2 linked regions of the Marinoscillum sp. 108 genome follow. Each later gene encodes a partner of the first gene's protein in a complex. Links are inferred from orthologs where the notes say so. Each region holds a gene or a part of one and is shown in the gene's direction. Other genes may lie near its edges. The genes, in order: metK and groL.

What was found.
Region 2: the proteins of metK (region 1) and groL are in contact, whole or in part, in a cryo-EM structure (PDB 8P4O), measured with the Escherichia coli proteins. The link is inferred for Marinoscillum sp. 108 from one-to-one orthologs.

The regions. Positions count from the first base shown.
Region 1 is NZ_LR734808.1:3,185,859-3,201,169, reverse strand. The notes cover bases 9,549-12,497. They hold metK (methionine adenosyltransferase), read left to right. Parts: upstream 9,549-10,370; coding sequence 10,371-11,624; downstream 11,625-12,497. Other genes in these bases: GV030_RS12865 (RNA polymerase sigma factor), read left to right, coding at 12,267-12,497; GV030_RS12870 (hypothetical protein), read left to right, coding at 11,748-12,257; GV030_RS12880 (SAM-dependent methyltransferase), read left to right, coding at 9,599-10,312; GV030_RS12885 (alpha/beta fold hydrolase), read left to right, coding at 9,549-9,590. Also shown: GV030_RS12935 (outer membrane protein assembly factor), read right to left, coding at 1-2,038; GV030_RS12930 (isoprenyl transferase), read right to left, coding at 2,038-2,778; GV030_RS12925 (DUF6089 family protein), read right to left, coding at 2,861-3,568; GV030_RS12920 (DUF6089 family protein), read right to left, coding at 3,572-4,657; GV030_RS12915 (NAD kinase), read right to left, coding at 4,727-5,602; GV030_RS12910 (cbs domain containing protein), read right to left, coding at 5,608-6,246; GV030_RS12905 (alpha/beta fold hydrolase), read right to left, coding at 6,270-7,028; GV030_RS12900 (CvpA family protein), read right to left, coding at 7,052-7,597; GV030_RS12895 (GatB/YqeY domain-containing protein), read right to left, coding at 7,601-8,050; GV030_RS12890 (pyridoxine 5'-phosphate synthase), read left to right, coding at 8,098-8,811; more of GV030_RS12885, read left to right, coding at 8,826-9,548; more of GV030_RS12865, read left to right, coding at 12,498-12,803; GV030_RS12860 (hypothetical protein), read left to right, coding at 12,800-13,519; GV030_RS12855 (TerC family protein), read left to right, coding at 13,583-14,329; GV030_RS12850 (heme-binding domain-containing protein), read right to left, coding at 14,319-14,780; GV030_RS12845 (sodium ion-translocating decarboxylase subunit beta), read right to left, coding at 14,891-15,311. UniProt on the Escherichia coli protein: Catalyzes the formation of S-adenosylmethionine (AdoMet) from methionine and ATP.
Region 2 is NZ_LR734808.1:1,213,653-1,228,909, forward strand. The notes cover bases 5,316-8,210. They hold groL (chaperonin GroEL), read left to right. Parts: upstream 5,316-5,887; coding sequence 5,888-7,534; downstream 7,535-8,210. Other genes in these bases: GV030_RS04995 (hypothetical protein), read right to left, coding at 5,316-5,344; groES (co-chaperone GroES), read left to right, coding at 5,564-5,842; GV030_RS05010 (hypothetical protein), read left to right, coding at 7,645-8,210. Outside these bases: tRNA (N6-isopentenyl adenosine(37)-C2)-methylthiotransferase MiaB, read left to right, coding at 1-1,079; GV030_RS04975 (sigma-54-dependent Fis family transcriptional regulator), read left to right, coding at 1,079-2,377; LPS assembly lipoprotein LptE, read left to right, coding at 2,358-2,879; GV030_RS04985 (hypothetical protein), read left to right, coding at 2,919-4,274; preprotein translocase subunit SecG, read left to right, coding at 4,282-4,635; more of GV030_RS04995, read right to left, coding at 4,628-5,315; more of GV030_RS05010, read left to right, coding at 8,211-8,313; GV030_RS05015 (peptide MFS transporter), read right to left, coding at 8,373-9,857; pckA (phosphoenolpyruvate carboxykinase (ATP)), read left to right, coding at 10,130-11,764; GV030_RS05025 (methylglyoxal synthase), read left to right, coding at 11,829-12,203; GV030_RS05030 (NupC/NupG family nucleoside CNT transporter), read right to left, coding at 12,200-13,486; GV030_RS05035 (bifunctional nuclease family protein), read right to left, coding at 13,504-14,100; GV030_RS05040 (electron transfer flavoprotein subunit alpha/FixB family protein), read right to left, coding at 14,100-15,056; GV030_RS05045 (electron transfer flavoprotein subunit beta/FixA family protein), read right to left, coding at 15,058-15,257.

The DNA.
Region 1 (15,311 bases):
GTGGCGTAAAAGAAGCACTGAGCGAAAGCGACGATCCGGTTCTTGGATACATAGGATTATCGACTGAGTTTCTCGCCAGGGTGTTGTTAAAGGTCAAACTGTGTGAATCTCCGGAAAAGCCGTAAAAAGAAGTCAAAGAACCCTGCAATGTATATTTCTGGTAGGAGAAAGAATTGCTCACAGTGAAGTAATCATCCGGCCAGGTGACCCTTCTACCAAGGGATACTGTAGCACCTGACACCTGGAGTTTTCCAATGGTCTCGTTGCTCAAATTCAGTGATCGTTGAGCAGAGTGGCTAAAGTTCACCCCAAAGTTGTTGGGCTTACGCCCGCCAAGCCAAGGCTCATTAAAGCTCATGGAATAACTTTGATATCTTCTTCCGTTGGCCTGCATCCTTACCGACAGCTTCTGTCCATCTCCCATAGGGAGTGGACGCCACTTATCCAGGTGCGGGATGTTCTTCACCGAGAAGTTGTTGAAAGATAAACCAAGGGTACCTACAAAACCGAAGGTTCCACCCCATCCTCCTGATAGCTCCACCTGGTCATTGGGTCTCTCCACCAATTGCCATTCAATATCCACGGTTTCATCCGCAGGATTAGGCTTGGGCACAGGATTTACCTGCTCTGGATCGAAATACCCAAGCTGTGACAATTCCCTTTGGGTACGGATCAGCTCAGATCGGCTAAACTTCTCACCCGGCAAGGTCCTGATCTCCCGTAGCACCACGTGATCATTGGTTTTATCATTTCCGCTGATGGTGACCTCATTGATGGTGGCCTGCGGTCCTTCATACAGCCTCATTTCCAGATCAATGGAGTCCTGACTCACACTTACTTCTACAGGATTCACTCTGAAAAAGAGATAGCCATCATCCATGTACAGGGAGCTTATGTCAGCGCCTGTCGGATTATAATTCAGTTTTTTATTAACCAACTCCAGGTCATAAACGTCACCTTTTTCGATGCCCAAAACCCTATCAAGGAAAGCGTCATCGTAGATGTAATTGCCAGACCAGATGATATCCCTAAACCGGTACTTGTTTCCCGGGTTGATGTTGATGTCCACATTCAAATACTTTCGGTCGATGCTGTATACCGAATCGGTTACAATTTCTGCATCACGATACCCTTTGGAGTTATAGAAAGTAATCAGTCCTTTCTTATCCTCCTCAAATTCGCTTCGGACAAACTTGGCAGACTTAAACACGTTCACATTTACCTGTTCTCCCAAATATTCCTTGAGTTCGCGAGTACTCGTTTCCTTTTTGTGGGTTAGAAAATAGAAGAGATTTTTGGGCTTCAAAACCATCAGGGTTTTTTCAATCAGATCTACTGGAAGTCCAATTCTTGGCTTTTCACCCGTGTTTTTCAGCTTACTTCGGAGCTTCGCAGCGGTGAAATTATCGTCCCCGTAAAAATTTATATTCTTGACCTTGACCTTTTGGTTTTTCTCCACAATGATCACAATATTGACACTGTTGGCCAGTAGTGTATCTTTTTGCTGTTTGATTTTCACCTCCGCATTCAGATACCCCTTACCTTCGAAATACCGCTTCACCGACAGCTCAGTATTTTTGATCACCACATCTGTCAGGATCTTTCCCCTTACCAAATCTACCTTATCCTTGAGTTCAGCAATCTGACTTTTGTTTGCTCCCTTAAATTCATATTTGGTGAGCCTGGGTCGTTCACTGAGCGTAATGATCAACCAGATTTTGTCTCCCTCTATCTTTTCTGCTTCAATGGACACATTTCCGATGATCCCTTGCTTCCACAGTTTCTTGATCGCTGCAGATATTTCATCCCCGGGGATCTTGATTTTATCTCCCACGCGAAGACCGGAAAGGGAGATTAAGGCGTTGTTATCCAAAAACTGAACACCCTGAACCCGGATATCAGCTATTTCGTATTCCCTCGGACTGGAGTAATTGATGGCCACTCCATCACTCGCAGGGCTGCTTTTCTGACCAAAACGAATCTGGCCATCTACACCATACGATATTAAAACTGCTAGTATTAGTAAATATTTTTGCATTATCCGAGGTTGACCTGTTCACTTATCTTTCCAAAACGCCTTTCTCTTTTCTGATAAGACACTATGGCCTCATGAAGGTGTTCTTTTCTGAAATCCGGCCAGAGGACGGGAGTAAAAAATAATTCTGTATAGGCCATTTGCCAAAGTAAGAAATTGCTTATTCTCATTTCACCACTTGTACGTATCAACAATTCCGGATCCGGAAAGCCGTACGTAGAAAGGTGTTTTTCTATCTGTTTATGATCCACCGCCTCCGCCTTCAATACTCCTTTTTCTACCTCCAAAGCCAATGCTTGCATGGCATGGGTCAAGTCCCACTTCCCACTATAATTAAGTGCCAAAATGAGTTTCAATCCATCATTTTTGGAGGTCTTGTCAATGGCCTCCTGTAGCTTTTTCTGTGCCTTTTCAGGTAATTGAGAAATATCTCCAATCGAATGAAGGCTCACATTATTCTTCATCAATGTTGGAACCTCATCATTGATGGTAGCCACGAGCAAGGTCATAAGTCCTTGTACTTCCTGCTTTGGACGCGACCAATTCTCTGTACTGAAGGCATAAAGTGTGAGGCAACTCACTCCCAGCTCTGCACAACCCTCAGTAGCCTCCCGAACCGCTTTGATGGCATTTTTGTGACCGAAAATTCTGGCCGCACCCTGCTGTTTTGCCCATCGCCCATTTCCATCCATGATAACGGCAATATGCTGAGGTAAATTGCCCTGATTAATTTGCTCCTTCATCCCCTGATTAGGCTAAAATGCGAAAGACCACAAAGTTGTGGTTTTTTTTACTAACGATGAATGATTAAACATTTTTTAACGCTTAATAGGCCCGTATGCGGTTAAGGATAGATTTGTTTGGGATGTAGGGGAAAGGGCAAGGGATTTTGTAAAGCACATAAGTCAGACTGATCCCGGTATAGAAATACCAATCCTTATCATTGGGATTACCATATTGATAGTTTTTGATACTCTGATCCCCATCTGATATTCCATCGAGGTAGTCGAAGAAGGTCTTGCGAGCTCCGAGTTCACCTGCCAGCGTAAATCTCTTACTCAAAAGGAACTTCACTCCTCCACCCATCGGGAGCACGGGTTGGATACGTAGATAGTCCTCATAAGCTGTGGCCGTATTGTTAAGCTTGACAAACCCCAATCCAAAAAAAGCATAAGGAGACCACTTGTTTTTATACTTTTCTGATCGGTAGCTCATGAAATGGTACTCAAACACCCCACTTAACTCCAGAAAATTGTGCTTAAATTGATATTGGCGATTCTCTCCCAAAGCATCAACAGGCTTACTGTCATCCCCAGAGATACTCCCGGCTGTAAAGGCAAATTTGAAGCTTACTATATCCGAAAAATTGAGGCGATAGATTCCTGATCCGGCAAGGTTGGTATGATCCAACCTGGGCACACCATTCAAATCACCCGTATAATGGCTAACCCCCAAACCTCCTCCAAACTCGACAAACTGAGCTGAAAGCGTGAGAGGTAGTAAAAAAAGAAAAATGAGTTTGTACTTACCCAAGGGCTATCTGAATTTTGCTGATGAGCCAGTCTTACCAACGATCCAGATAAGTTTCAGGGTAGTCATAAACATCATGTCATTATCTTTTGAATTACCTCTTATTCCCTCACCAGTATCATCCCTTCCGCCACCTAAGTCAACCGATGAATAGTACTCAACCCCATCAGACATGGTGCTGCTAGCAATCTTCACACCACTCCTATCAATACCGCTCCATGCTGCCACGGGCTCCGCACTTCTGTCAGACATGATTCTGGCAAGTGGGTCATCAAATTGATCAAAAGGAACGTAATTCGTACTCACATCATCAACATAATCTGTAAACAAATACCTGTACCCTAACTCCAATCCTACATCAAATGGGCCAGGTAGCCTGAAAGTGGCCCCTATAGCCAAAGGAATTGAAAGCTGGAACGGACTGTACTTCTTAACGTCACTTCCATCCAGAAATTGTCCTTCAGTACCCAATTTCCTTAATTTCACCCATTCACCTGCACTGGGGGCCACTTCCGTGCCTCCGGTAGTATAATCCATATCTGGAACCAGCCCCTTAGGCTCATGATGAAAGACTGCCCCGCCCACGAAAAGGTATACATTGAATGGTGGTCTTATATTTGGGCCGCCATAGTTTGGAAGAAGGAAAATTTCGAAGCCCATATGAAACTCCTTAATGTCATTTCGGAAGCTTAGGTTTCTCAAATATCTGGGATAGGCCTGCGTCTCGGCCGGATCTGAAGAGATATCGTCTCCTTTGAGTCTTCCATAGTTAAAACCTGCTCTTACAGCGGCATAAGGTGAAAACTTATACCCTACGTTCACTCCGAAACCAGGCTGAGTAAAGGAGATATCAGTACTGGCTGCCTTATTGACAGGAGCAAGATCTCCGTAATAATTCAGTGCATTGACATTACCAGAAAGGAAGCTGTAGGGTCGGAATTTCCCCCCAACTGAGCCCCCATGGTACCTGGAGATGGATTTATTCTTGTTTTTTCTCTTGCGGTATTTGTTTCTCCTTTGCGCCTCCGCGTCTATTGTCGAAAACAGAAACAGGAGAACTAAGCCGAGAGATAGTAAAATTTTGCCTTTCATTAGTCTTTTAGTAAGAGAACCCAAATTTAAAGATAATATTCCAAGTGGATTACATCTAGAAATATTAAGTTAATTTCTCTTATCCAAGCCCCAGGTTAACTTATTTCTTAAAGTATCTAGAAAAGAACTCCCCTCAACTTTAATTAACCGAGAGGTAAAAGGTGCCTTTTTGATCCTGAATTCTATTTGATCATCGATGGACTCAGACCGGGAATCGAGGGAAACCTGATAGGACTGGTTGCTGGACTCTACCCGAAAGATCAGCTCACTGTCTTCGGAAATAATCAGAGGTCTTACATTCAAGTTGTGAGGGCTGACGGGTGTAATGATGAAATTGCTGGTGTTGGGCATGATGACCGGGCCACCACAGCTAAGAGAGTATCCCGTAGAGCCCGTTGGTGTGGCAATCATCAGCCCATCGGCCCAATAGGTATTGAGAAATTCTCCATCCAAATAGCATTTAACCACAATCATGGATGAAGTATCCTTTCTTAAGATCGCAAATTCATTCAGCGCGTAATTCTTTCCGTTGAACAATGGCACGTTGGTTTCTAAAGCCAAAAGGGAGCGATCCTCATAAGTAAACTGACCAGCGAAATAAGCGGTGAGTGCATCGCGAATATTTTCTCGTGAAATAACCGCCAGAAATCCGAGTCTCCCCAAGTTAATACCCAGTATGGGAAGTTGGGAAGATCCAACATGGGTGAGTGTATCGAGCAAAGTTCCGTCACCACCCAAACTGAAAACAGCCTCGAACGTTTCCATATCCTTGCCAGGAACATAATGAGGGTAGTTCTTGAAAATTTCCTTAGACTCAGATATAGCAGACATTTCCGGGCTAACGAATATTTTTCGCCCATTTGACTCGATGATCTTTACTATATCGCGAACGTAACTGGCAGAATCCGGGGATATCCTGCGTCCGTGGATGGCAATTTTCCTCATGCCATCTATATTTTTAGGTACTTCATCAAAATATCAATGCGCTCTTTCTCCTCGTAGCTGGAGTCTCGCATATTGTAGGAATTCTCCACGAAAAAGCCATGCTGCTCCAATGAAGCCACAATATGGGTAATTTCTTCTTTATTGATTTTGAGGGTGAGGTTGAGCTCTCCTGGTTCTATGGAGTGCGGGCTGAGGTAACTGCTCAGAATCTTCGCTTCGTTAGATTCTATGATTCGGCTAATCTCCGCAAGGGAGTAATCATGCAACTTCAGACGTAAGCCGAGAATGGCACCGGGGGTATTCACTGAGGAGTTTTGAGCGAAGGCCTCCACCACATCTTCTATAGACACCACTCCCAGGTATTGATTGAGTTCGTCAATCACCGCCACTATCCTGAAGCCCTCCAACCCTGAAGTTTTGAGTACGTCATAATAGTGATTTCCAGCATGAACCATACACTGCTGGCCTACCAGAGGATAATCTCCCACTGCCGGATACCTCAATTCATCATTGAGCAGCAGCTCCTCATCAATCAATCCGAGAAAAAGACCACCTTCCACCACTGGCAACTCTGATAAGCGCAACTCATCCATCCACTGCTTGGCCTTGGATATCTCATCCTGAGGCTTCAGTGGTGGAATCATATAGTTTATCAGGTCTTTGGCAATCATACGGCCACTTCTTTCATCAAAAATGTTTCTAAAATCTCATTAAACTCCTCTGGACGCTCCATCATCGGTGCGTGACAGCACTTATCGATGAACCTCAAAGTAGTATTCGGAATCAATCGATCAAACTCATGGCCAACATAAGGCGGTGTAATGGTGTCATTCAGTCCCCATATCAACAAAGTGGGCACTTTTATGTTCGGAATATCATCCGCCATGTTGTGACGCTGAGCCGATTTGGCAATAGCCACAATCCGCAAGGCTTTGGGAATGCTTTTGGTCGTTTCAAACACCTCATCCACCAACTCTTTAGTAGCGGTCTTTGGGTCGTAAAAAGTATACGCCACCCGCTCCTGAATGTATTCGTAAGATCCTCTTTTCGGATAAGATCCTCCCATAGAGTTTTCAAACAAACCCGAACTCCCGGTAAGGATCAGTGAATTGACTTTCTCCTGGTTCTTCAGAGTAAAAATCAAACCAATGTGGCCCCCGAGTGAGTTTCCAATGATATTGAGACCGCTCAAGTTTTGTTTCTCCACGAAATCCTCCACAAACTTATTGAGGGTATCCAGCCCAGCCTCTCTGACTGGCATGGTATATATAGGAAGCAGGGGAATCATCACCCTGTAATTGGAAGAGAATCGCTGAACCACCCCATCCCAATTGCTCAGAGCCCCGAAAAGCCCATGCAGCAGCAGCAAGACTTCTCCTTCTCCTTCATCTATAAACCTAAAACCGTCTTGTTCTTTAATATGCATCTTGTATAAATAAACAAAAGAATTTACAAAAAGGTATAAACTGCCTTCCCTTTCTCACCAATATTTTTCAATGAATCAATCATGTCCTCCATAAAAGGAAGCACTTTCGAAATCCACTCAAAGGTTTTCGGGCCAATGCTCTCTATATACGGAAAAATAAGCGATCCGTCTGACTGTCCGGATGGGAGGTGCACCCCTATGGAATCAAATACCCAAAAGAAAACACTCACAATAAAAGCCCATTTGAAGATTCCGGCCAGTGCTCCCAATAGGTTGTCGAGGAATCCCATAAAAGTAAGATCCACAGCCTTCTTTATGACTTTAGCAGCCAGATTGATCAACAGCACGGCTACCAAAAATAAAGCCACAAAAACGCCCACAGTCAGCAATTGATAATAATCACTTGAATCAAAAAAACGATTGGCCACAGGTATGGTAAGTTCAATCGCCACAAACAAACCGACAAAAAAGGCAACAAAAGAGAATATCTCAATAATAAAGCCCTTCATGTAGCCTTTAATGCCACCGATAATGAACACCACCAGAAAAAAAATGTCTAGATAATTCACTGTTTAACTCAATAACTTCTTTGTCAACATTGACACTGTCTTTCCATCAGCCACTCCGGCAAACTTTTTAGTAGCCACTCCCATCACCTTGCCCATGTCCTGAGGACCGGAAGCTCCCACCTGGGTGATGATCTCTTTAAGCGCTTGCTCCAATTCTTCTTCGGTCATTTGCTTAGGCAAAAACTCTTCTATTACTGCCAGTTCACTCTCTTCTTTAGCCGCAAGGTCCTCTCTGTTTTGCTCACGATAAATGGCCAATGAGTCCTTTCGTTGTTTAGCAGCCTTGGTCAGCAGTTTCAGCTCCACCTCCTCAGACATTTCGTCACCGCCTCCTTTTTCCGATTCGGCCAAAAGAATAAGCGCCTTGATAGCACGGAGAGGGGTTAGTCTTGCCTTGTCCTTATTCAACATGGCCTGCTTTATTTCGGCTTCTATTTTCGTTTTTAAACTCATAATCTATTTTTTATAAACAAATTTGCTACGGATTCAGTGTAACAACTATGACCAAACTTAGCGTAAACATCAACAAAATTGCAACCCTTCGCAACGCTCGGGGGGGTAATAATCCTGACGTAATACAGGTAGCTCTTGACTGTGAGCGTTTTGGCGCTCAGGGCATCACCGTGCACCCGCGACCAGACGAGCGACACATCCGATACGATGACGTCATGCAGCTGGCCAAGGTTGTGAAAACGGAATTTAACATAGAAGGATACCCGGATGCCAGGTATATGGAAATTATCGAAAAAGTGCGCCCGGCTCAGGCCACGCTGGTGCCGGACGGTCCCGATGTACTTACTTCCAATGCCGGGTGGGATACCATTCAGCATCAAAAGCAGCTTACTGATATGATCAGCACCATCAAAGGGTGGGGAGTGCGTACATCTGTCTTTGTGGATCCGGACATTAAAATGGTGGAAGGTGCCAAGGCAATAGGTGCCGATAGAATAGAACTTTATACCGAACCTTATGCTTCGGGATTTGCCGAAGATAAAGCCGGGGCCATCGCCGATTATGTAATGGCAGCTCAGACAGCTCAGAAACTTGGCCTGGGTTTGAATGCCGGGCATGATCTGGATTTGAACAATCTCAAATTCTTAAAAACAAACATTCCCTTCCTGGATGAAGTCTCTATTGGGCATGCGCTCGTCTGTGATGCTTTATACTATGGATTAGAAAACACCATTCAGATGTATCTCCGACAGATACAATGAGTTAAGAATAGACTATGAAATTAAACTACAGAAAGCTGGGATCCGGATCCCCGCTCTTTATTTTACATGGAGTATTTGGCTCCTCTGACAACTGGCAAACACTAGGGAAGGAGTTTGCCGAATACTACACCGTCTACCTGATCGACCAAAGAAACCATGGAAACTCTCCGCACAGCAGCGAGATGAGTTACGAGGCAATGGTATCTGACCTGCAGAAACTCATGGACAACGAAGGGCTCAATACCATCGATATTTTAGGGCATTCTATGGGTGGGAAAACAGCTATGAATTTTGCTGTGACCTTTCCCGAGCGGATTGAAAAATTGATTGTAGTGGACATTGCACCAATCTATTACCCCCCGCATCACCAGCAAATATTCGAAGGCTTTCATTCTATCGATCTCCAACGCATTGAAAGTCGCAAGGAAGCCGATCAGCAGATGGCCAAGAAAGTAAAAGAGTTCGGGGTAAGGCAGTTCATCCTGAAAAACCTCACCAGAAACGAGGAGAATCAATTTGCCTGGAAAATCAACCTGCAGGCCATAGAACAAAACATAGAAACGTTAGGCAGCGGCCTTACTGAGGGACAAACCTTCGATAAAAAAACCCTCTTTATCGGAGGATCCAAGAGTGACTACATTCAGCAAAAAGATCATCAGACGATCCAGAATCATTTTCCTCAGGCACGTATACGGATGGTCGAGGGTGCCGGACATTGGGTACACGCCGAAAAGCCAGAGGAACTGAAAACACTGGTATTAGCATTTCTTCAACAATAAAAATATTCATGCAAAAAGGCTCCGTTTTTCTTATCCCCACATACCTCTCAGATCACCATGAGGCTTCATTTTTGGCTCCATTGGTGCTGGACGTGATCAAAAACACCGACTACTTCCTGGTAGAGAATGTGCGGACAGCCCGCAGGTTTATCAGCAGTCTGAAACTTGGTTTGGACATCAGCACTTTAGAATTTGAGGTACTGGATAAGAAATCAACCCCTGCCGAAATCAGCCAATATATGGCTCCTGTCATAGCAGGAAAAGACGTTGGCGTGATCTCTGAAGCCGGGCTTCCCGGGCTGGCCGATCCAGGTCAACTAGCGGTGACTTTTGCTCATCGAAATGGCCTGCGGGTCATTCCACTTCCGGGCGCCTCATCCATTCAAACAGCGGTGACCAGCTCAGGATTCAGCGGTCAGCAGTTCACTTTTCATGGCTATTTGCCGATTCAAAAGGCTGAGCGGCTGAAAGCCATTAAAAATCTGGAACAGCAGCTGACCTCCACCGGGTACACACAGGTATTTATGGAGACACCCTTTCGTAACATGAGCCTGATATCCGATCTCGTAGACACCCTTTCTCACCATGTCAATTTGAACATTGCTGCAGATATATTTGGACAGCATGAATTTATCAAAACACAAACCATTGCGGCCTGGAGAAAACAGAAAAAAGATTTGCACAAAATACCGTCTGTGTTCAGCATTGGTCATTTCTCCTAAAACCTTCTGATAATTCGCTGAAAATCCTAAATTTGCTCCCTTTTAAGAAAATAGATTTATGTCATACCTATTTACCTCTGAGTCCGTGTCTGAAGGGCACCCGGACAAAATTGCTGATCAGATTTCTGATGCGCTAGTCGATCATTTTTTGGCTTTTGACCCGCAATCCAAAGTAGCCTGCGAAACGCTGGTAACTACCGGACAGGTAGTGCTGGCCGGGGAGGTAAAATCCAAAACCTATCTGGATGTACAGCAGCTTGCGCGGGATGTCATCAGGAAAATAGGCTATACCAAGTCTGAATACATGTTTGAAGCCAACTCATGTGGTATTCTATCTTCCATCCATGAGCAGTCTCCGGACATCAATCAGGGGGTAGACAGACAGGACCCCAAGCTACAAGGTGCAGGCGATCAGGGCATGATGTTTGGCTATGCCACTGATGAGACAGAGAATTATATGCCTTTGGCTCTGGACATTTCTCATCGCATTCTGAGGGAGCTTGCGGCACTGAGAAGAGCCAACGACGAAATCACCTACCTGCGTCCGGATGCAAAGTCGCAGGTGACTATCGAATATTCTGACGACAATCAGCCAGTGAAAATAGTGGCTATAGTGGTTTCTACACAGCACGACGATTTTGATGAAGAGTCCAAAATGCTGGAGAAAATCAAAAAAGACATTATCAGCATTCTTATCCCGAGGGTGAAAGCCCAGCTCAGCCCGGAATTGCAGAAACTATTTACTGATGACATCAAATACCACATCAATCCTACCGGGAAATTCGTAATCGGCGGTCCTCACGGTGATGCAGGCCTCACAGGCCGTAAAATCATCGTGGATACTTATGGTGGAAAGGGCGCACATGGAGGAGGAGCCTTCTCAGGCAAAGACCCCTCTAAAGTAGACAGATCTGCTGCCTATGCTACCCGACACATCGCCAAAAACCTGGTAGCGGCGGGAGTATGTAAAGAAGTATTGGTGCAGGTTTCATATGCCATAGGCGTTGTGGAGCCTATGGGTATTTTCATTGATACCTACGGCACCTCCAATGTGAGTCTTACGGACGGAGAGATTGCCAGAAAAGTAGAAGAGATCTTTGATATGACGCCATATGGAATAGAGACCCGACTGAAACTTAGAACCCCCATGTATCTGGATGCTGCGGCATATGGACATATGGGAAGAAAGTCTGAGACGGTGACACGAAGTTTCACCAATGGTGAGGGCGAAACCAAGTCCATGACTTTTGAAACTTTTACCTGGGAAAAACTAGACTATATAGATAAGGTGAAGGCAGCATTTGCTCTATAAAGACTTTACTAAAGCGCTTTAAATAATTCAAAGGTGACCAATGGTCGCCTTTTTTTTGTTTCAGAATGTCCCTTTTCTACAATGGTGGCATTGTAAGGTTAAACAATTCAAAAACCGAACCCTATGAGAACCGTTTTATTCATTGCCTCCCTATTTCTGCTTTATGCGTGCACCGAGAGTGACACCCCTGTCCCCAACCAAACACCCGCCGAACAGGAAGTGGATACTACTTCCGAAAATGGCACCGAGGACCCTGAAACTGCCGATTACTCTATTCAGGGTGATTGGACTACCACCTCAGAGCAACACACATTCTGTCAGCTGCCCGAGAATCAATGCAGCGTGGAGAGCTATACCTCCATCAATGCATTTTGGATATCCCGAATGGAGTGTACCTCAGACTCCGTCTTTTTCTACAATGAAAATGCACCAGACAACCTCTATGGTAAGTATTCCTACGAAACGCTGGATTCGGTCACCTTCGCCATCGACTTAGGGCCCAACACTTTGATCTATGGTATTTTTCAAATCAATTGGTCTGATTCTGATCATCTCTCCCTCACCAATGAGTTTTACAACGAGGACTCCAGCTATTTTTTCTCCGATATTTACTTTCTCAACAGGGATCAATAAGCTCCTGACATGACCAGGGAAGAAGAATTAGCGTTGATAGAAGCCAGCAAAAAGGAGCCAGGAGCTTTCCGGCCCCTTTACCAAAAATACTATGGCCAAATCCTTGGGTACGTGGCAAAGAAAATAGGGAATACCACCCTGGCTGAAGAAATCACCTCAGATGTCTTCTTCAAAGCACTGACCAAAATTAACCTTTTCCGGCCCTCAGGGCATTCCATCTCTCCTTGGCTCTATAAAATAGCACTGAACGAAATCAGAATGCATTTTAGGAAAACTCAAAAAGAAAATTACCTATTTGACAGGAAGACCTTAGTAGAACCTCTTCATCTTTTTGAACTGCCTGGAGATCATGAAGTGCTTGAGCGGCTGGAAAAAATACTCCTCCAACAAAAGGAAAAAGACCTCACCCTGCTGGAACTCAGGTTTTATCAGGGTCTGAAATTTGAAGAAGTAGGGCAGGTACTCGGCATGAGCCATGAAAACGCTAAAAAGAGGACGTACAGGCTGCTGGAAAAACTAAGAACAGAACTAATGGAGAAGGCATGAGCAATGACAGGAAAATCATATGGAACCCTGAAGAACCGGTATTTATTTCCGATTCCTCCAAAGATTTCGACCGACTGGTTCGTCGGGCGCAGCAGCGAAAGTTTACTGTGAAGATCTGGCGCCAAGCATCCACCGCATCCATTATGGGAATAGGAGTACTCACCATAATCCTCTTTAATCTGCCTGAAACAGAGTCCCCAACTCCGAACATTCATACAGCACCTCTTTCGTCGGAGATCGGCCCTTTCTTGTCTCCCATAAGCATGGTGGAAATCCCCGCTAATTCCCAACGAATTTCTAAGACCGAGCTGGCGATTCCAGCAGCCAACGAGAAGCCTGAAAATGAGCTGGAAAGGAAGGAAGACAAAGAGACTTTCACACCTACTGAGTACACACGGGCATACCCTGCAGTGGGAATGGACAGTCTATATGCTTACTTCAACACAGGCATTCATGACCTCCTGAAGTCTGGTGAGTATCCCGTGACCAGCACCAAAACAACCGTTAATTTTATGATTGATCAAACTGGCCGGCCTGTTAAAATAAGCGTGAATGCCCTGGAACATACTCTATTGGAAGAAAAAATCATTGGTCTGGTGACTGGAATGCCCGAATGGGATCCTGCCACTGCCGATGGCGTGCCTATCGCTACCTGGTTTGCCATCCCTCTTGGCCTGGAATATCAGGTGGTATTGGATTCAGGCGAAGTTAAATAACCGGCTGACTGAATTTTTCACAGAATGATCTCTCAGTTTTTCCTGATTCATTAAATTTCCTTCATGGAAATATTTCTTCAGCCAGAAGCATGGATCGCTCTCCTCACCCTTACCTTTTTAGAAGTGGTGCTGGGCATTGACAACATCATTTTTATCTCGATCGTCACCAATAAGCTCCCCAGGGAAAAGCAAGGGAAGGCACGAACACTTGGATTGGCCCTGGCCCTGTTGTTTCGCATCGGGCTGCTTTTGGGAATCACCTGGATCATTACCTTTACAGAGCCCCTATTCTCTGTATTCAATACTGAGATCTCCGGAAGAGACCTCATTTTACTCGTCGGGGGACTCTTTTTACTCTTCAAAAGCACCCTGGAAATCCATCATAAAATGGAAGGCGAAGAAGACCATGAAAACCAACGAGCCGTGCGGTCCTTTCTGGGCACCATCGTTCAAATCATTCTGCTGGACATCATCTTTTCGTTTGACTCCATCCTCACTGCCATTGGGCTCACAGAGGAAATCCTTCTCATGATCATTGCTGTGGTTATCTCCATCGTCATTATGATGATCTTTTCTAAGAAAATCAGTGATTTCATAGGCCAGCATCCCACATTGGAGATATTGGCGTTATCATTTCTGATCCTCATAGGTTTTATGCTGATGATTGAGGCGCTCCATTACCACGTACCCAAAGGCTATATCTACTTTGCAGTATTCTTCTCTCTGGTAGTGGAAATGCTCAACATGAAGATGCGTAAGAAAAGAAACCCTGTAAAACTGAGAAAGCGAATAAGCGCTCCTAAAGAGTAATTTCTTCCATTCGCGCTTTGGCCCAACTGATCAATACTTCTATTTGAGCTTCAGTAAGTCTTCCCTCGGGATGAGTGATGTTATAAACGGCAAGTGGCATTTCGCCCTCTTCCACCATTTCTATCACCTCTTCCAGTTTGTGGTGCTTCCGCTTGGCAGAGTAAGTAGCCCATTCCGAAAAGTTCAGTTCATCTCTGCCCTCGTTAGTATCGTGAATGACCAGCCAAGATACAGGAGCCACACTGGCGTACCAGGGATATTTGGTTTCGTTGGAGTGGCAATCGTAACATGCAGCTTTCAGGATACCACTTACTTCGGGGTTCACCAGCACTTCGTTGTGAATGTCGCCGGGATTATCAGTGCTCACTGCTGGCTTCTCCCCAGGAAAGAACTGAATGATGATTAATCCAAGAAGCAGAAAGTAAGCGATACGTTTGATCCATTTTTTCATATAATTAAAATTACACCTTACAGTCTATTTTTCATTCAATCTCGTGAAGAAACTCTTCACAGCCCTCAAAATGATTAGATCATTCCATTCATGGCCCGAATACCAGCTGATTATCCTAAAAATGAAATCAGCACACCGGCAGCCACGGCCGAACCAATCACCCCTGAGATGTTGCTAGCCATCGCATATTGCAAAAGATGGTTGTTGGGGTCGTGTTTCAGGGCGATTTCGTTGGCCACACGTGAGGCCATGGGCACGGCACTGAGGCCGGTCGCTCCTATCAACGGATTGATTTTCTTTTTGGCAAAGAGGTTATAGACCTTCACGGCATAGATCCCTCCAGCGATGGAGATGGCAAACGCAATAAAGCCCCCAACGATGATCATGATGGTTTCCATATTTAGAAAAGCCTTAGCTGTCATAGTAGCTCCAACGGCCAGTCCCAAAAAGATGGTTGCAGCGTTCAGAATGGTATCAGAGGCAGCCTTATGTAGCCTGCCTGTGGAGACTCCTATCTCCTTCACCAGGTTG
Region 2 (15,257 bases), 2.0 Mb from region 1 along the record:
AAATTGTTGACCTGGTGGTAGGCCCGGATGCCTATAGAGATTTGCCTAACCTTGTAAGACAGGCCGAGGAAGGTCAAAAAGGCGTAAACACCTTCCTTTCTCGTGAAGAGACCTATGCAGATATCTCTCCGGTAAGGCTCAACTCCAATGGAGTGACTGCTTTCATCTCCATTATGCGTGGCTGTGACAACATGTGCTCCTTTTGCGTGGTGCCCTTCACCAGGGGTCGGGAGCGCTCAAGAGACCCTCATTCCATCATCAGCGAAGCCCAGGATCTTTTTAGCAAAGGGTACCGCGAAGTGACCCTCCTGGGGCAAAATGTGGACTCTTATAAGTGGTCACCGGAAGAAAACAACAAAGCCCGACTGGAAAAGCAAGAGGTAAATCAAGTCGTCAATTTTGCTAATTTGCTGGAAATGGTGGCGCAGGTACACCCTGAGCTGAGGGTGAGATTCTCCACATCGCACCCCAAAGACATCACCGACGAGGTGCTTCATACAATGAAGCGCTATGAGAACATCTGCAAGTACATTCACCTACCGGCACAGAGCGGCAACTCACGGGTACTGGAACTTATGAACAGAACCTACGATCGGGAATGGTACATCAACCGAGTGGATGCGATTCGTGAGATCCTTGGAGATGATTGTGGCATCAGCTCTGACATGATCACCGGATTTTGTACCGAAACAGAGGCCGAGCACCAGGACTCACTTTCTCTCATGGAGTATGTGCAGTACGACTTCTCGTACATGTTTTTCTACTCTGAGCGACCAGGAACACTAGCGGCCAAAAAATACAAAGATGACATTCCATTGGAAGTCAAAAAAAGAAGGCTTCAGGAAGTCATAGACACCCAGCGCGGGCTCTCGCTGGCCAGAAACCAGCGAGATATCGGGAAAACTTTCATGGTGTTGGTTGAAGGGTTTAGCAAGAGATCTAATGACGATCTGCAAGGCAGAAACACTGCCAACAAGGTGGTCATTTTCAAAAACAATGGAGCTAAAAAAGGCGAATACGTTCAGGTGAAAGTGTATGACTGCACTGCAGCTACACTATTCGGGGAGGTGATAGCATAATGGATTACAAAACAAGTTCGGAAGTACAGGCTGTCAAGCAGCGTTTTGAGATCATTGGTAACTCGCCAAAACTCAACAATGCTATCAGAATAGCCATGCAGGTAGCGCCTACTGACATGAGTGTGCTGATCTCCGGAGAAAGTGGTGCGGGCAAAGAGTCCTTTTCCAAGATCATTCACAGTCTTTCTCATCGCAAGCATGGACAGTTTATTGCCATCAACTGCGGAGCCATTCCTGAAGGAACCATCGACTCGGAACTTTTCGGCCATGAAAAAGGAGCTTTTACAGGGGCGCACGAATCCAGAAAAGGATATTTTGAAGTCACCAATGGGGGCACCATCTTCCTGGATGAAATCGGGGAACTGCCGGTAAGTACCCAAGCGAGGTTACTCAGGGTCCTGGAAAATGGTGAGTTTATCAAAGTAGGTTCATCCAAGGTTTTGAAGACAGACGTGCGGGTGATCGCCGCGACCAATGTGGACCTGAATGCCGCCATTGAGAAAAATAAGTTCAGAGAAGACCTCTACTACCGCCTCAATACGGTACCTATACAGGTACCAGCTCTCAGAGAACGTGGTGAGGATGTCCTTTTACTTTTCAGGAAGTTTGCCTCGGATTTTTCCGAGACCTACAGAACCAAACCTGCCTACCTCACTGAAGGTGCGCAGGAAATGCTCCTGAAGTTCAGATTTCCCGGCAATATACGTCAGCTTAAAAACCTGGTGGAACAAATGAGCGTGCTAGAGATGGAACGTGAAATTGATGCTGACACACTTCTGAAATACCTTCCTAAAACCACCTCCTACCTCCCTGCCCTTATTGGGAAAACGGAGAATTCAGAGAACTTCTCAGAGCGTGATCTACTCTACAAAGTTCTTTTCGATATGAAAAAAGACATGTCCGAGATGAAATCGCTGATCCATGAGATTTTGTCTGAGGACGGCTCCCGAAGTGAAATTTTGTCCCAACATGAGCGTTTGTTCAATGATGTGGAGGCCTATAACAGACCCGAACGCAATGAAGACTATGATCACCCACCTATCAAGCCGATCATGCTGGAGTCTACCAGGGAGCAAAACACCCGTGACCGGATTGTTGAGGACGAATATGACATAGAAGACATCACACATGAAACCGACGATGGTGATTCTCTTTCCCTTGAAAAGAAGGAGAAGGAAATGATCATTATGGCATTGAAAAAGAACAATAATAAAAGAAAGTATGCAGCCAAAGATCTGGGGATTTCTGAAAGAACGCTTTATAGAAAAATCAAGCAATATGAGATTGATAGCATTTAGTGCCCTGCTTGGTTCACTTGTTATTCTCTCCGGTTGTGGGGTGTATAGTTTCACAGGAGCTTCTATCTCTCCTACTGTGAAAACCATCTCCATTCAAACCTTTTTCAATAACGCCACTCTTGGTCCTTCCAACATGAGTGTCCTTTTCACCGAAAGCATCAAGGATTACTATCAGCAGAATACCAGCTTGTCTCTGGTGGATGACAATGGTGATCTGCAAATAGATGGTTATATCGCTGATTATACCATTACACCTGTATCGGCCACCGCTTCTGGAAACAACGATCAGGCTGACTTTGCCAGCATGTCAAGAATCACCATCACTGTCTTTGCCAGCTATATCAATACGCAGGATGACGAGTTTGATTTTGAGCGAAAATTCTCCTTTTTCAAAGATTTTGACAACTCTCAGGACATTTCATCCGAAGAGCAAATCCTTGTAGAGGAGATATTTGACCAAATAATCCTCGATATATTCAATGCCTCTGTGGCAAATTGGTAATTTTTCTTAATTTAGATTTTCACCGAAACATAAATTCCTGTGAACAAACAGAAATTCGTTGAGTATTTGAGGACGCCTTCCAATCTGGACACGGAATCTCTGGGACAGTTAGAAGCACTTGTAAATGATTATCCCTACTTCCAGGGTGCAAGGACTCTCTTAGCAAAAGGCAGTAAAATCCTGAAGTCTAAAAATGCCGGCGCGAACATCTCCTCGGCTGCCGTATATGCTACCGATCGTGCATTACTGAAGCGATATATCAATGATGAATTAATTTTCCTGAGTCCACTGACGGTGCATGAGTCTCACGAAGCAGACAGAGAGCGTGACCTAACCGACACCATCAAAACCAACAGAATCACCACTGCCCAAAGTAAGCAGATCGCCAAAGAAGAACCTCCCAAACCAAAACCTCAACCGAAGCCCATTATCCAGGATGAGGCACCTGCTCCAGAGCCTTCAGTGCCAGAAACGAGCAAATCTTCTGATTTAGATCACATCATTGATGAGCTTTATCGTGATTTGGAGGAGTTAAAAATCAACAGGGCCAGGTTCAACAAAATAGAAAATGAACTGGCCGAAGAAGAGGCTGTGGACAATGCGGTCAAAAAAGCTACGCAAAAGACCACTGCGGCCCCTGAACCTGAGGAAACAAAAGAGGTAACACCTGAACCTGCTCCTTCTTCCAAAGAAGAGTCCCTTGAAGCTGATACTCCTGAGGAACCAAAAGCAGAGGCAGAACCAGAAGTGGCAGAAGCGGTGGAGTCACAACAGAAAGAAGAACCAATTGCCGAAAAAGCTGACGAACCCCAACCAGATACGGATCCGGAAGAAGAGAAGCCTCGCGATATCGTAAGGAAACCATCCGAATCTCGTTCGGCCAGGGTATCAAGGATTACCGAAGAGAATGAACCTTTGGAACCTAAAAAGACTAAAGCTGAGTCCAAAAAAGTAGCCAAAAAACCAGCCAAAACGGCCAAAGCCGCTGGCAAAACCAAGCCAACAACCACTAAGCAAAAGCCCGAGAGTAAGAAGAAGTCTGCCGATACACCAAAAAAGAAAGCTCAGAAAAAGGACAAGAAGAAGTCAGAAGAGGGCAATAAAAAGGACGACAAGGGTGAGCCCAAAAGGGTAAATCAGGACGATATCATCACCAATTTCATTAAAAGCAACCCGTCCATTTCGCCGGCCAGCAAATCAGCTGCCAACGCTCAGGTAGACCTTTCTGGCGCCAGTACAGAATTGCATCCTGAGATTGCTTCGGAGTATCTCGCCGAAATCTATTTGCAGCAAGGCAAAAAGGATCGTGCCGTTCAAATATATGAGGCCCTCATAGTGCGATTTCCTGAAAAAACAACTTACTTTGCGGACATTATCAAGAAAATAAACCAATAGATTTAGAATGTACGCCCTTATCATTAGCATTATCATCCTTGTAGCATTTTTGTTGATTCTTGTTGTTTTGGCCCAAAACCCTAAAGGGGGTGGACTTTCTAGCCAATTTGGCGGGGCTGGCACACAGCAGATCATGGGTGTGAAGAAAACGGGTGATATCCTGGAAAAACTTACCTGGGGTTTGGCTATAGCCATGCTTGTGCTCACACTTTCCACCAATTTCTTTGTGGAAGATAACACCCAGACACTCACTTCTCCTAACATTGAAAGTGCCCAGGAGTCAGTGCTTCCTACTCAGAACATCCAGTCAATAGAGCAGCCTTCAGGAGACCTTGGTCTTGAAGAAGATTCTGTTAATTAATCTCCTCTATCTTTCTTACGAGCATCCTCTTAGCCACAGGCAATATGGTCTGTGGCAATGGAAATTTTAATTTGCTCACCACCAAAAAAGTCGCCGGGTTAGGTAGCTCTCTAAACCTACGAACAAGATCCATCTTGATCTGCTCATAAGTCCTGGAAATATCCCTGAAATCATTGGTCAGAAAAGTAGTGCTAATGCCACGGTACTTTTCGTCAGCATTTTCGAAAACTGATACCTGGTATCGAAATACAGACACATCTCGTTTCGCATCCTGATTCACCAGTACATAGCCCTCTTTGGCATAAATCGGCGTAAGCCCCACTGCACTTACCTCCAGATTATCCTCTACCAGGTCATACAGCTCCTTCCCTTCATTGATACTCCCCTCCAGCTTGGGTAGTGCAAATCCAATGATGTCCTCAATTTCCTGCATCATCTCATCATCTTGTATCATTCGGTGATAAGTAAACTTCAGCTTTTTGAAGTCGGCACGAGAGATGGACTTAGGAAAATGCTCGTAGATAAGTTCCTTATTTGATTTTACATTCAACAGGTTCTTATAGTGCATAATAAGGTCCGATAAAAACGGAAACAATTCTGCAGAGTCAAAATGCTGCTTGATGTCCTTTAAATAAGCCAACAGAACATACTTTTTATACTCGTAATCGATCATACCTTCTGTCAGCCAATCATGATTCAAATTTCCCATATGTCTATCAATTTTTATCTCCAAGAATTTAAACATGAAAATTCTAAATGGCAAACTGACAGACAGCCTGACATTGAAAAAATTACTCTGATATTTTGTCAGTATTTATCTGCCATTTACTGCCTTATCATACCTTTTTATACGATTGGCATGTAAAATGCTACTTGGCCTATCAGCAATATTTTTTCATTAATTGACTAAACCATAAAATTCACACACATGTCAAAAGTTAATTTCAAACCACTAGCCGATAGGGTTCTTGTGGAGCCAGCGGCCGCAGAAGAAAAAACTGCATCAGGGATCATCATTCCTGACACGGCAAAAGAGAAGCCTCAAAGAGGTGAAATCGTAGCGATTGGTACTGGTAAGAAAGACGAGCCTATCAATGTAAAAGTAGGTGACCAGGTTTTGTATGGTAAATACTCTGGTACGGAAATCTCCATTGACGGTAAAGAGTATTTGATCATGAAAGAAAGCGATATCTACGGTATCGTATAATAAAATTCATTTATCACAATCTAAAAAATCAAATCATATACAATTATGGCTAAAGATATTTTCTTCAACACAGAAGCGAGAGATAGCATCAAGAGAGGTGTTGACATCCTTGCCGATGCAGTAAAAGTAACCCTTGGACCAAAGGGCCGAAATGTAATTCTTGACAAAAAATTTGGCGCCCCTACAGTCACTAAAGATGGTGTGTCGGTTGCCAAAGAAATTGAGCTGAAAAACCCAATCGAAAACATGGGTGCTCAATTGGTAAAGGAAGTAGCTTCAAAAACCGCAGATGATGCTGGTGACGGTACTACTACTGCTACGGTATTGACTCAGGCTATATTTGGACATGGTATCAAAAACGTAGCCGCTGGTGCTAACCCAATGGACCTCAAAAGAGGAATTGACAAAGCGGTGGCTAAAGTAATCGAAAACCTGAGAGCTCAGTCTAAGGACATCAGCACTTCAGAGGAGATTTCTCAAGTGGCTTCAGTATCCGCCAATAACGACGCTGAGATCGGTAAAATGATCGCTGACGCCATGGAAAAAGTGGGTAAAGATGGTGTGATCACTGTAGAGGAAGCCAAAGGAACAGAGACTGAAGTAAAAACTGTAGAAGGTATGCAGTTTGACAGAGGTTACCTTTCTCCTTACTTTGTGACCAACACAGAGAAGATGGAAGCTGAGTTGGAAAACCCATACATCCTTATCTATGATAAGAAAGTTTCCAGCATGAAAGAACTCCTTCCTATCCTTGAGGCAACTGCTCAGACAGGAAGACCTTTGTTGATCATTGCCGAAGATGTGGAAGGCGAAGCCCTTGCTACTTTGGTGGTCAACAAAATCCGTGGTTCATTGAAAATTGCTGCTGTAAAAGCTCCAGGTTTCGGTGACAGAAGAAAAGCAATGCTTGAGGATATCGCAGTGCTGACAGGTGGTACTCTCATCTCAGAAGAGAGAGGTTACAAGCTGGAAAATGCTACTTTGGATTACCTGGGTACCGCAGAGAAAATCAGCATCGATAAGGACAACACCATCATCGTAAATGGTGCTGGTAAAACAGAAGATATCGCTGCGAGAGTCAACCAGATCAAATCTCAAATCGAAAACACTACTTCTGATTACGACAAGGAAAAACTACAGGAAAGACTTGCTAAGCTTTCTGGTGGTGTAGCCATCCTCTACATAGGAGCTGCTACTGAAGTAGAGATGAAGGAGAAAAAAGACCGTGTGGACGATGCTCTTCACGCTACCAGAGCCGCCGTACAGGAAGGTATCGTAGCTGGAGGTGGTGTGGCCCTCATCAGAGCGCTTAAAGCCATCGAAGGTCTTGAATTGGAGAATATCGACCAGACTACTGGTGTGAAAATCATATACAATGCCATTCAGGCGCCGCTTAGAACCATCGTGAACAACGCTGGCGGAGAAGCTTCTGTGGTAGTGAATGCCGTGAAAGAAGGCAAAGACGATTACGGCTTCAATGCTGCTACAGGTGAATATGTGAACATGTTCAAAGCTGGTATCATTGACCCTACCAAAGTAACTCGTTTGGCTTTGGAGAACGCTGCGTCTATCGCTGCACTCCTATTGACTACAGAGTGTGTGGTAGCTGATCATCCAGAAGAAGAAGCTGCTGGTGGTGGAATGCCAGGCGGAATGCCAGGTGGCATGGGCGGAATGGGTGGAATGATGTAATCCCATTTCCTCATTAAGAACAAAAGAGCCCGAGCAATCGGGCTTTTTTTTGCTCCTCACTTTTTAGACCAGTCGCAATAAACATATCTTCACCAGATAACTCATCTCTTATGAAGCGACTATTCATTCTGGCAATAATCATTTTTTTCGGCTACATGTCTTTTGGGCAAGGCGTCTCCTTCTCTTACCTCATACCCAAAAACGGCTATCTCTCAGCCCCGGTGAGCCCTTTTTCTGTACGAGGCATCGGCCTTGGCAACAAGATTGGGGTGGAGACCGGAGCCACCCTCTATAGCATCCCCGGCCTAGCCATGGAAAAACTCCCATTCGAATACGAAAAACCTCTCACAGGGCCGCATTATGCCCTGCTGGTCCCTATGGAACTCTTCTTTAAAATTCCATTGGGACCTATGCAAATCAAACTGCTCGGTGGTGGTTTTGGTTGGTGGAATATCAACACCCGAATCAATGAAGGAAATATGGATCGGGCATTTAGAGATTATGAAGGCTGGGAAGTGCTCAACTCAGATTTTAAACTCGAAGACCAGCTGGGACTTGGCTGGATGGCGGGTATTGAATTCGAATTCAAAGTGAATGACAACTTCTCCATCACTGCAGAATCTCAATACCTCAAAGGGGCAGCATCTTCTCACCTCTCGGGCTCTTACACGGGCGGCACCACTGCTTCAGGCATTCAAACCAAGGCTATCGATCTTGAAGACACGGCCATCCTCCTGGAGGGAATCGAGTTTTCAATTGGTGTCAAGTTTTCAAAATAAAAAAGCCGCTCGTAGCTGTAGCTACGAGCGGCTTTTCATGTGTATCGGACTATTGGCTATTACCTCACATTGCCCATCCACCTTCTCATAAATCCGGAGAAGATCAGGAACATGATACCACTACCCACTCCCAGGAGGACTACTGACATGAACAGTCCCGGCACCTGAGAGGCGTCATTAGGGTCAAATCCACCGGCAAAAAGTCCCGCAATAAGGTTACCGAGGGCCGTGGCTACAAACCATATACCCATCATCTGGCTATAATATTTTCGAGGAGCCAGCTTAGTGGTGGCACTCAAACCAACAGGACTCAAGGTCAACTCGCCTGTAGTATGAAAAAGGTAAGTCACGATCAACCAGCCCATGCCTGCTTTGGTACCTTGCACCACGATTACAGCGGCGAAATACATAACCAAGAAGCCCACTGCCATCATGATCAGTCCAAAACCAAACTTGATCGGGGTACTTGGATTCATTTGCTTGGCTGCCAGCCGAATCCAGATCGCTCCAAACACAGGAGAAAGTATAATAATGAAAAAAGGATTAAAATTCTGAAGAATACCTGCGGGTAGTTCATACCCAAAAATCATCCGGTCAGTGTAATCTCTGGCAAACAGATTGAGGGTGGATCCAGCCTGCTCAAAGCCCGCCCAAAATACCGAAGCACCAATAAACAAGAGAAAGATCACAAAAACCTGCTTGCGCTCTGCCATATCCAGCCCTCCTGAGATAAATATATTGGCAAAATAAGCCAGGGTCACGACCACTATGAGGACTCCCACACTCTCTGCTATCCCACGCGCGGTGGTCACGTCCACAATACCCAAATATTGCATTACGAATATTAACAATATAGCACCTGCTGTCAGCGCATAGGTGAACGTGGCTCCACTTTTCTCTCCCGGTAGCTTCACTTTCTTCTCGGGCTTCATGCCTATGCCCTTGAGGGTACCCAGGGTGAGTTTATACTGGATCAGTCCGAGAAACATCCCAACCGCTGCAGCTCCAAAACCCATATGCCAGTCTACCTTCTCTCCTAAAAAGCTCACGACCGTTTGCCCCAAAAGAGACCCCAGATTGATGCCCATATAGAAAATTGAAAATCCAGCATCACGCTTCGCTCCTTTGTCATCGCCATAGAGATCCCCCACAATGGAGCTTATGTTTGGCTTGAGGAAACCCGTACCCATCGCCACAAAGCCCAGGCCGATAAAGAAAATCTCCTGCGAACCGGGTATGGCCAGAATCAAGTGACCAACCATGATTAGAATACCACCGTACCAAATAGATTTTTGTTGGCCGAAAACATTATCAGCCAGCCATCCACCGGGTAGAGAGAGGAGGTAAACTGCCGCAGTATACAAACCATAAACTGCCGCAGAAGTCTCCACATCCAAACCCAGCCCCTGCTGGGCCGTTTCTGTGGTCATAAAAAGGATAAGAATGGCCCGCATACCATAATAGCTAAACCTTTCCCACATTTCCGTAAAAAACAGGGTGGCTAGTCCCCTGGGGTGGCCAAAAAACGTGCTTTCAGAACTCATTGATCAAAAAAATAAAGTAGGTTAATGTTTATTTAAATACGCACTTTACGCAACCAACAATAATAATGAAATATATCTAGACCAAGGCATTTCAAAACTTCCTAAACCATATCACCCCTAAAGTTTCTCTTTTTGACGCATCCGGCTTAAATTTGTATTGCAAACGATTGCAAACAACAAAAAACACCTCACATACTGACCAATATCAGACTTATAAACAACCTATATATTGACCTTTGATTTGTTATTCAAAGGCTAAACCCCCGAAAACAATGAACGAAAAAGGATTAAAATCTCAGAAAGTAGGACTGGAGGCCGCCGGGATTCTCAAGGTGAAAGAAGCATTCTGGAACCTCAATGCCGCAGAACTGATTGAAGATTCAGTCAGAAATGGTGAGGGACACCTTACAGATACTGGCGCCCTGATGTGCGATACCGGAAAATATACTGGAAGATCACCTCAGGATCGCTTTATCGTGGAAGATGCAAAAACGCAGGACAAAGTATGGTGGGGTGACATCAACAGACCTGTGAGTCCGGAGAACTTCGATAAAATCCACGCCAAGATGCTGAAGTTTCTGGAAGACAAAAAAGTCTATGTGCGTGACGCCTATGCCGGAGCGGACAAAACGCACAGGCTGAAGTTGAGAGTAGTGAACACGCTTGCGTGGCACAACCTCTTCTGCTACAACATGTTCATCACCCCTCCGGACTACAAACTGCAGGATTTCGATCCCAATTTCACGGTAATCTGCTGTCCTGAATTTGAAGCGGATCCAAAAACAGATGGCGTCAGACAGGGAAATTTCGCCATTATCAACATGACCAAGCGGATCATCCTTATAGGAGGTACCGCTTATTCCGGGGAAATCAAAAAAGGCATTTTCTCAGTGCTTAACTTCCTGCTACCCACCGAAGATCACGTGCTACCCATGCACTGTTCTGCTAATATGGGAGTTGAAAAACACGATACGGCCATTTATTTCGGACTTTCCGGAACAGGGAAAACCACCCTTTCAGCAGATCCGGAGCGCCTATTGATCGGTGATGATGAGCACGGATGGACCAACAATAACATATTCAATTTCGAAGGTGGATGCTATGCCAAAGTGATCAACCTTAGCGAGGAGAACGAACCGGATATTTTCAACGCCATTCAATATGGTGCCATTTTGGAAAACACTCGATTCATTCCAAATACCCGCACGGTAGACTATAGCAACACAGAGGTAACGGAAAACACTCGTGTATCCTACCCGATCGAAAGCATCAAAAACATCGCTAAGCCATCCGTTGGAGGGTTACCGAAGAACATATTCTTTCTTACCTGTGACGCCTATGGGGTAATCCCTCCTATTCAGAGGTTATCCAAAGGTCAGGCGATGTATCACTTCATCTCCGGATACACCTCCAAGGTAGCAGGCACTGAAGCGGGCATCACCGAGCCAGTACCAGTGTTCTCAGCATGTTTTGGAGCGCCGTTCATGCCCCTGCACCCTACTGCTTATGCAGAAATGCTGGGTAAGAAAATGGAGGAAAACGAAGTGAAAGTTTGGCTCATTAATACCGGATGGACAGGTGGCCCTTACGGTGTAGGATCCAGAATCAAACTCAAGTACACACGCGCTATGATTTCCGCTGCCCTTTCTGGTGTGTTGGAAAATGTGGGGTACCGAACACACTCTATCTTTGGTGCGGAGATGCCCCTGACGTGTCCGAATGTACCGAATGAGATTCTGAGTCCTCGAGAGACCTGGAAAAACGACGAAGCTTTCTACAAAAAGGCGAACGAGCTGGCACTCAAATTCAACAGGAACTTTGATAAGTTCAGAGAATATGCCAGCAAGGAGATTCTGGAGGGAGAACCACAGCCTAATAAAAAGTACCCAATGAAAGTGGAGGCTTAAAATGAAAATGATTTAATCACGAATGGCAGTCAATTAATTGGCTGCCATTTTTTATTTTGCCCCCATGAAAATCGCAATTATCGCCCACGATGGCAAAAAAGCTGAAATGGTAGCATTTCTGCTCAAATACAAGGACTGGTTAGAAAAGGTAGAACTGGTCTCCACAGGAACCACAGGGTCGCACGTAGAAAAAGCCGGGCTCAAAGTACATCGTTATTTATCAGGCCCACTGGGTGGTGATGCTCAGATCGCAGCTGAGGCGGCTGAGAAGAAACTCGACATGGTCATTTTCTTTAGAGACCCCATGGGCAAACACCCACACGAACCCGATGTGCAAATGCTTATGAGGATATGTGATGTACATGACATCCCATTGGCTACCAATCCTGCAGCTGCAGGGCTCATGATGAACTCGCTACTTAAGAAGATAGATAGCTAGACCATTAGTGCTCCGGCAATGGAGGCGGTCATCATTGTAGCAAGGGTGGCCGCAAATAAAGCCCTGAGTCCCAATTTTGAAATATTACCCTGCTGTGTTGGAGCCATCCCACCAATACCACCAATCTGGATGGCAATGGAGCTGAAATTGGCAAATCCACAAAGGGCGTAAGTCGCTATTACGATAGACTTCTCATTAAGAGCTCCCTCAGCTACAAACTCTGACAGTCCCAGGTAGGCTACAAACTCGTTTACCACTACTTTTTGACCCAAAAGGCTACCCACCTGCAGAGACTCATTCCAGTCCACACCGATGACAAAGGCAAAAATCCTGAAGAACTGACCAAGGATATACTCTAATGAAAAACCATCAAAACTACCATTGGTGCTGGAAACGATCACGGCATTCAGGCCTGTGACATCACCAAGCGCCATCAGTATATAGTTGATTGCTGCAATCAGGGCAATAAAGGCCAACAGCATAGCACCAATATTTAGGGCCAGCTTCAAGCCCTCGGCTGCACCTCTGGCCAAAGCATCCACCAGATTCACCCCCATAGTATCTGAGGATACTGTCAAATCCGTATTGATCTGATCTCGATTGAGTTCTGGCAACATGATCTTGGACATCACGATTGCTGCTGGAGCGTTCATAATAGAAGCGCTGAGCAGATACGCAGCAAATCGTTCCTGGGCCACAGGGTCTCCGCCTCCCAAAAAGGCCACATAACCGGCCAGCACACCACCTGCAATGGTAGCCATACCCCCTGTCATCAGGCACATCAGTTCTGAATTCGTCATTTTAGGAACAAACGGCCGCACCAGCAATGGTGCTTCGGTTTGTCCAAGGAAAATATTAGCCGCTGCTGAAAGGGATTCTGCTCCTGAAAGCTTCATTGTTCGGGTCATGATCCAGGCAATGCCCTTCACAATCCACTGAAGCACGCCGAGGTAATACAGACCTGAGGTCACAGTAGAGAAGAAAATAACCGTGGGAAGTACCTGGAGGGCAAAAATAAAGCCCATGTTCTCCGTGTCCATCAGGCTGCCAAACAGAAAGGATGCCCCGTCCCCTGAGAAGCTCAGCAACACCACAAACTGACGGCTGATCCAATTGAACGCCTGCCGAACAAAATCTATCTGTGTAATCAGCAGACCAAATATCACTTGCAGCGCGATACCGGTAAGCACGAGCCTCCAGTCTACAGATTTTCGCTTAAGTGAGAAAAGATAGGCTACACCTACCAAAAATATCAGCCCAAATGCAGCCCTTAGAACATCCATCAAAATCCTGCGGTGAGTTAGTTTCGTTTATTGATTTCATCCCGAATCTTGGCTGCACGCTCATAGTCTTCCTGAGCCAATGCCTCATCCAGCATACTGTTGAGTTGATCCGATGGTAAGTCCTCCAATTTTTTGGAAACAGGCTCCGGCTTGCCTGAGCCGGTAGACTTACGTTTCACCTCAGTGATTTCTTCCTCTTCGTCTGTAAGTACAATACCAGCTTCAGTCAGGATGGACTCATGGGTGTATATATCTACTTTAAATCTCAGACCAATCGCGATAGCATCAGATGGTCGGGCGTCTATTTCAAATTGATTTCCCCCTGACTCACAAATGATTTTGGCGAAAAAGACCCCCTCTTTCAGATCGGAAATATAAATCTCCTTGATATCATACCCCAGATTAAATGCGAACGACTTAAATAAGTCATGCGTCATGGGCCTGTTGGGAGTGATCTCCTCTATCTCGATGGCAATCGCTTGGGCTTCAAACATCCCTATGATAATGGGGAGGCGACGGTTTCCGCCTACCTCACCCAGTACCAATGCAAATGATCCAGATTGTGATTGACTCGATGAGAGTCCTAGTATTTCTAATTTGATTTTATCTGCCATTAACCTTGCTGTGCCTTGATCGCTTCTGTTAGTTTTGGTATTACCTCGAATGCATCTCCCACCACACCGTAATCAGCGGCTTTGAAGAAAGGTGCCTCTGCATCTTTATTGATGACCAATATGTACTTGGAGGAATTGACACCTGCCAAATGCTGAATGGCTCCGGAAATTCCTACAGCAATATAAAGAGATGGACTCACCTTTACACCTGTCTGGCCCACATGTTCGTGGTGTGGTCGCCAATCCATGTCTGAAACAGGTTTACTACAGCCAGTAGCCGCTCCTATCGTTTTGGCCAACTCCTCTATCATTCCCCAATTCTCGGGGCCTTTCAATCCACGGCCACCAGACACCACCAGATCTGCTTCTGGTAGCAATATCTCACCCGTCGCCTTTTCCCTGCTGGTCACCTTCACCTTGAAGTCCGCATCGTTCAAAGTAGGTGAAAAGGTTTCTACACTAGCAGATCCTCCATCCTCTTTGATAGCAATAGCGTTCTTTTTAAGACCGAGTATTTTCTTATCACCACTTAGTGTGGTCATTGCAAAAGCTTTTCCTGTGTATATACTACACTTCACCTTGAACCCGCCAGATGTATCCGGAAGATCCACCACATTGGTGGCCAATGATGCTCCGGTTTTGATGGCCACTCGGGCCGACACAGGGTCACCAAGAGATGACTTAGCCAATACCAACAGGGAACTACTTTCCTTTTCCATTGCCTCTGCTATGGCCGAAGCATATGCCATGATATTGGGTGTGGCCAACTTCTCATCGCTGGCATGCAATATTTTCGAAGCACCGGCCGCTCCTATTTTTGAGGCTTCATCATCACTTAACGCGCCAAATACGATAGCCACGGCAGATCCATCTACCTGCGCAGCATAACTCACCGCCTCCAGGGAGGATTTCTTTACTGCTCCTTCTTCTATTTCTACAAATACTAATGCTGACATCTTACAATACTTTTGCTTCGTTCTTCAATAGATTAACCAGTTCGTCCAGATGATCCGGATCAATGAGTTTTACCCCGCTTTTCGCTGGTGGTAGCTCAAACACCTCTACTTCTGTGGCTTTATCATCGGTAGATGGCTCCACCACATTCAAAGGCTTGGAACGAGCCGACATAATGCCTCGCATGTTGGGGATTTTCCATT